One region of the Mesobacillus subterraneus genome, then DNA from elsewhere that is predicted to be linked to it. Evidence: riboswitches for the same ligand, from Rfam matches in the RefSeq annotation. Region 1 holds a riboswitch; the other holds the start of a gene.

The links. A riboswitch is a leader RNA that binds a small molecule or an ion and turns the genes downstream of it on or off. The one in region 1 is predicted to bind FMN.
Region 2: another riboswitch for FMN. It lies ahead of ribD (bifunctional diaminohydroxyphosphoribosylaminopyrimidine deaminase/5-amino-6-(5-phosphoribosylamino)uracil reductase RibD); the one in region 1 lies ahead of LC048_RS06215 (ECF transporter S component).

What each region holds. Positions count from the first base shown of each region.
Region 1 is NZ_CP129019.1:1,238,836-1,242,102, forward strand. Features, by position in the region: partial or broken gene serA (phosphoglycerate dehydrogenase) at 1-1,158, opposite strand, end outside; FMN riboswitch at 1,457-1,589, shown strand; gene LC048_RS06215 (ECF transporter S component) at 1,752-2,333, shown strand; gene LC048_RS06220 (ferredoxin) at 2,571-2,819, opposite strand; gene LC048_RS06225 (YpbB family protein) at 3,127-3,267, shown strand, end outside.
Region 2 is NZ_CP129019.1:481,141-484,407, reverse strand. Features, by position in the region: gene LC048_RS02380 (bifunctional 3,4-dihydroxy-2-butanone-4-phosphate synthase/GTP cyclohydrolase II) at 1-239, opposite strand, end outside; gene ribE (riboflavin synthase) at 251-907, opposite strand; gene ribD (bifunctional diaminohydroxyphosphoribosylaminopyrimidine deaminase/5-amino-6-(5-phosphoribosylamino)uracil reductase RibD) at 920-2,002, opposite strand; FMN riboswitch at 2,139-2,284, opposite strand; gene LC048_RS02365 (metal-sensitive transcriptional regulator) at 2,341-2,682, opposite strand; gene LC048_RS02360 (hypothetical protein) at 2,803-3,003, opposite strand; gene dacB (D-alanyl-D-alanine carboxypeptidase/D-alanyl-D-alanine endopeptidase) at 3,118-3,267, shown strand, end outside.

The DNA.
Region 1 (3,267 bases):
ATAGCATTTACTTCATTTACTTTCATATCAATGCGGTTTTCAAAAAATCCTGCAAGCAAGGCCTTTGTTAAAAAAGAGGTTTCGAGTTCTGCCGCAGTGCCTGAATAAGTAGCTGTAAGCTCGCTGATTCCTTTGTTATGGCATTCTGAAACGATTTTTCCCATTTCTTTTGCTAGCTGGTGATAAGGTTGGATTTTTTGGTAAATTTCTTTGGACATGGCCGGAAGATTAATTGAATTGGCAACAGGGTTATTTTCAAAAAATGTTCTGATTTCACTTGCGACCTGAGTGGCAACATTCAACTGCGCTTCTTTTGTAGAGGCTCCTAGGTGTGGGGTGGCAATAACTGAATCAAACTTAAGTAAAGGGTGATTCTCTGGGGGGTTCAACTTCAAATACATCCAGTGCAGCACCAGCAATATGACCGTTCTCAATATAATGGGCGAGAGCCATCTCGTCAATTATGCCTCCTCTTGCACAATTCAGGAGATAGACCCCTTTTTTGGTTTGGCTCAAAGTCTTTTCGTTAAGAAGGCCTTTCGTTTCCTTCGTTAAAGGCGTGTGGACCGATATGATATCTGTTTCGGCGAGAACCTCATCGAACGTCGATAATTGAACGCCTAAAACGGCTGCACGCTCCTTTGTCAGGAACGGGTCGTATACCTTTACTGACATCCCAAAAGCCTTGGCTCTTTTTGCAAGCTCAGAACCAATCCTTCCTAAACCAATTATTCCTAATATTTTTCCGTAAAGTTCATTCCCAATGAATTTATTTCTCTTCCATTCTCCTTTTTTTACAGTAGAGTGTGCCTGCGGAATGTTTCTCATTAAAGCTGACATCATCGCAAAAGTATGTTCTGCGGTAGAAATCGTATTCCCATCTGGAGCATTCACGATGATAATTCCTCTTTTTGTCGCCTCGGCGATATCAATATTATCTACACCGACACCTGCACGGCCGACGATTTTTAGTGAGGGCATTCGATCGAGCAGTTCCTGGGTGACTTTTGTTGCGCTCCTGACGAGAAGGGCGTCAATCTTTTGTAAATCGATTGTTCCTGAGTCTACACTTCCGATATGTACCTGGATTCCCTTGTGTTCTAAAAGGGGCCTTAATCCTTCTTCTTTAATAGAATCTGCAGCTAGAACGTGAAACATCTTTTACCCACTCCTTTTATTGAAAACAAAGTGTTAATTTTCTGATTATTTTACAAAACGAATATTCTTTTGTCAAACTGCGAGATTGTTCATAAATACTATGCAAGCGCTGTCAAAATTATCGGATTTATTCTAAATATATTCTGTTAATCCGAATTTATCAGGAGTTTTTTAGCATTTGTGTGGGTCATTCCATGCCATGTCTCATTTTACATGGGACAGTCAAAAAATCGTCACAAGCAGACATCTTCACAAATGATCTTTTTTTCAGTATAATGAACTTGTTAAATTAAATATGGTCTATCTTCGGGGCAGGGTGAAATTCCCGATCGGCGGTAATGAGATTGATTCTCTAAGCCCGCGAGCCTGTATGGGCAGGATTTGGTGCGATTCCAAAGCCGACAGTATAGTCTGGATGGGAGAAGATGGAGGTTCTGCAGACGTTCAAAAAATGCAGGTTTTGAACGTTTATTAAGCATGCCTTTCACAAAACTCCCTCAAGCTCACATCTTGAGGGTTTTATTTGTTAATGGTATGTGATTGCTGAACCTTTCTTCTTTATGTGAGATGGATCTCTATAAGGAGAGAGGAAAATGAAAAAATTTAGTGTCAAAGCCATGGTATCAATTGGTATGCTGAGCAGTATCTCTTATGTATTGATGCTGCTGAACTTTCCGCTGCCACCGTTTCCAAAATTTTTAATGGTCGATTTCAGTGATCTTCCTGCATTGATTGCTGCGTTGATTTTTGGACCGGTAGCAGGTATTTTAGTAGAATTCTTGAAGAATACGCTTGATTATTTCATGACTGGCAGTGATACTGGTGTTCCAGTAGGCCATGCTGCCAACTTTGTTGCAGGAGTTTTATTTATTCTGCCAACTTACTATATTTATCAACGGATGAAATCCAATAGGGGAATGACGTTTGCCTTAGTAGCTGGGACAGCAAGTATGGCAATCCTGATGAGTGTCCTTAACTACTACGTTTTCCTTCCTGCCTACACATTGTTCTTAAACATGCCAGCAATGTCTGGACCGGAAGCGCGTGCGATGATTGTTGCCGGGATTCTGCCGTTCAATTTCGTCAAAGGTATACTGATGTCTGTCATATTCATGCTGATTTTCACAAGGATGAAAACATGGATCGAGAGACAGCAGACATTTAAAAGTGCATAAACTCATGTGAGTCTTAAAAAAGCAACGGCCTGCACCGTTGCTTTTAAATTTTTAGGAAGCTAAAGATTCTGTTCAAATGTGGTGATGCATGACAGCTGTTCAAATGTGGTGATGCATGACAGATAAAACGTTAAAATCGGCTTTAGGATTTTTACCGCAATCTTTACTAAAAGCAAATATATCGAAAATTTTTAACATAAAAAAATTCCCGCTTATAAGCGGGAATTATGTATTTCTTTATTCGAACTTAGTAGCATCTCCATTAAATGGCTCTTCTGCAACTTTGATTGAGTCAGTTGGGCAGCCTTCGAATGCATCCATCATGTCGTCAAGTAATACATCAGGAATTTCAACAATCCCTTCATTTTCATCAAGTGTTACGAATGCGATGCCTTCATCATCGTAATCGTAGATATCTGGAGCAGCAGCACCGCAAGCTCCGCATGCAATACAAGTTTCTTTGTCAACAATTGTGTACTTAGCCATGATATAATTCCTCCCAAGTGTTTAACAATAATATGCTGTTTTCACAAAGTAGTGAAAACGTATTCCTCATATCTATTGTAAAACTGTATCGCCAACATTTCAATAAAAAAAGCATTGAGAATGCTTATCACACAAGGCATTGAATGGTTTTTTCATTGAAAATAAAACATTTCACTAGATATTTTCATGTTAAAATAATGGTATATTATTTTTCTGCTATAGTGGGGGCTGAATATTATCGTGCCCATTGCTTAATATTTCATTCAAAGGTGATGTTATGGGGATAACGTATTTGGAGACAGTTGTTTTGTCAATATTGAAACGCATCAATGGCGAAAGAACCATCTATTCGTTATTTCATCTTTTACAGGGAAAGCGTTCCTCTCAGACAATTCAGGACGCTCATTTATATAAAATCACCGCATATTTTCATACATATCCCTCAGTT
Region 2 (3,267 bases), 760 kb from region 1:
TGTGGATCTGTATTTCGGGAAACCATCGGCATTAAGTCCAGCTTCTGGGCTAATTCCTCTTCAATCGGTACGCAAATCAATCCCCGGCCATGTGTTGCCATAAAATTGATGACATCCGGTGTCGCCTTCTCTGCGAGGGCGATGAAGTCTCCTTCATTTTCCCGGTCTTCATCGTCACAAACGATGACCACATTCCCCTGCATAAGTTCGTATATAGCCTCTTCAATTGGATCAAACATTTACATCACCCTCACATAAACCCGTTATCCTCTAAGAACTGGGCTGTAATATTGTTGCCTCGTTTTATAGCTGCCGGAAACTGGTTACTCAAAAAGTGACCTACATACTTGCCGATCATGTCACATTCAATGTTGACAATATCACCTGTATCCTTGAAACCTAACACCGTATCTTGTAAAGTGAGCGGGATGAGCGATAGAGTCAAGCTGTCTTCTGATACTCCGAAAACAGTCAGGCTCGTCCCGTCAACAGCGACAGAGCCTTTCATGATGACATACTTCAGCAATTCGGGATCTACTTGAATTTCATAGTAAACGGCATTCTCTATTTGCTTTTTCCCTTTAATGGTTCCAACGCCATCCACATGGCCGGCGACAAAATGTCCGCCGAACCGGCCGCCCGCTGCCATCGCTCTCTCCAGGTTCAGCTTCGAACCTCTTTTGACAGCTTTTAAACTGGACGCTTTGACCGTTTCAGGCATGACATCAACTGTAAATCTGTTCTCTGTATAGGAGGTGACGGTCAGGCACACCCCGTTAACAGCGATGCTATCCCCAAGGCGGACATCTGTCAGGACTTTCCTTGCGTCAATCGTCAGGACAAATGACTCCCTTCCATGCTGGATATTCGCGACAGTCCCAATTTCTTCAATAATCCCCGTAAACATAATAACCTCCTTCTATAACGGCTCGGCAATGATCCGGATATCCTGGTCAATTTGTTTTACCTCTTTAATTTCTAAATGAACTGTATCCTCAAGCCGGGCAATGCCTTCGCCTCCGTAAGCAGTGGGAGCACGCTTCCCGCCGAGCAGCTTTGGAGCGATATATGTGATAACTTGCTGAAAGGCTTTCTCCTTTAAAAAGCTGCCATGGACCTCGGCTCCGCCTTCTACGTAGACAGAAGTAATGCCCCAGTCTCCAAGTTTTTTCAGCATGTCAGGAATTCCAACTTTTTCAGTTTCCAGCTTGATAATCTCAATGCCAAGCTCAGTAAATTGCTTTATCCCTTCAGGCTCTGCCCGTGCTCCGGTCACGATAATGGTTCGTGCAGCCCTGTCATTTATGATTCTTGAATCCAGAGGGGTGCGAAGTGTGCTGTCCAGAACGACCCTCACCGGATTTTTCCCGCCAGCTTCAAGCCTTGTCGTCAGGCTAGGATTGTCGTTGATGACGGTGTTGACGCCAACCAGTATCGCGTCATGTGTATGTCGAAACTGATGGACATCCTTCCTTGCCTCTTCTCCTGTAATCCACTGGCTCTCTCCTGTCACAGTAGCGATTTTCCCATCAAGGGTGGTGGCTGACTTCAAGGTAACATAGGGCAAACCTGTGCTTATGTAATGAAAAAATACTTTGTTCAGCGCTTTTGCTTCTTCCTCCATTAACCCAACTTGGACATCTAAGCCTGCTGCAAGCATCTTTTTCACTCCTTCTCCGCCAACAAGCGGATTCGGATCGACCATGGCGACAAACACTTTCTTGATTCCAGATTCTATCACCAGATTCGAGCATGGCGGCGTCTTTCCGAAATGACTGCACGGCTCTAAGCTCACGTACAATGTGGCGCCTTCAGCATTCTCACCAGCCATGGAGATCGCGTGTACTTCAGCGTGCGGCTCACCCGCCTTCAAATGGGCACCCATTCCAATAATCTGACCTTCTTTTACAAGGACAGCACCAACCTGGGGGTTCGGTGATGTCTGGCCTTCGGTCGCACTGGCGAGATTGATGGCCAATGCCATATAATCCCGGTCGTTCATCTTGGTCCCTCCTTTCAATAGGGTAATTTCACAACAAAAAGACCCCGAAACAAAATGGCTTCGGGGTCCTAAAAAAGGCAATGTCAAACTAGAGGGTTAAAAAAGGGCATACTGATCCCGATCTTTTAATCCTCGTTTTTTCCTTCTCCCATCCAGACTTTAACTGTCGGCCCTGGGAGTTTCACCAGATCCACCGTTTAACAAATGTTAACCGGGTCACGGACTAAGAAGCATCGCTTCATCACCGCCGGTTGGGAATTTCACCCGACCCCGAAGGAATATATTAAGTTAGTGACATTATACAGAACATTATGTTAAATGAAAAACAAAAAAGCTTTTTATTTTTTCATCAACTTCTCAATCGTAGTCAAAAGTTCATCAACTACCTCATTGTCGCCTTCCTGAATTCGTTCGACGATGCAAGATTTCATATGGCCTTCGAGGAGGAGTTTGGCTACGCTGTTCAAAGCAGCCTGCGTCGCTGAAATTTGTGTGATTACATCGTCACAGTACGTATCTCTCTCAATCAGGCCTTTAATGCCGCGAATCTGTCCTTCTATCCGGTTCAATCTCGTCACGAGATTCTTTTTCGTTTTTTCAGAGTGATGGCTTTTCCTTTCTGATGAGCAACAGCTGTCACCACATTCAGTTGGGTTCACTTCGGGCTCTAATATGTCCATCTAAAAACCCCCCTTTATCTTTTAAGCTTATTTTATCATACCCCCTGATAGTACCTATCATAAAACCTATTTATTCTTAAAAAACAAAAATACACCCCATGAATCAGGGTGTAGTACATTCTAGATTTGACTATTCTCTCTCCTAGTTTGCGAGAGTAACAGAAGCTCTCTTGAAATTCCAGCAGTAAAGAGGCTGCCTGCCAGAAGCGCCAGTGTTCCGTACAGAGGGTCTGACACCTTTGAAAAAATCAGATGGGCATAGAAGTAAAATCCTGCTCCGATGGCTAGAATGAGTAAGGTATTCCAAAAGTATCGGTACATTTTTTTCCCTCCTGAACCTTATATTAATTAAAACTTTATCATAGACTCTACTAGTTGGTTATTGGGAAATTTCCTGTCGAATTCAGTTGAGATGTGAAAGGGATGAACCAAAAGATGAAACAAAAAACTACAGCAATCACCATATTCTCATTAGTTATCATGTTAGCCATCATTCCGTTTTTTCATACTGAAGAACCGCCAGCCAGTGCCGTGGAGCCTGGCGGGGACCTAGCGGAAAAAATCAGCAACATTTTAACAAGCGAA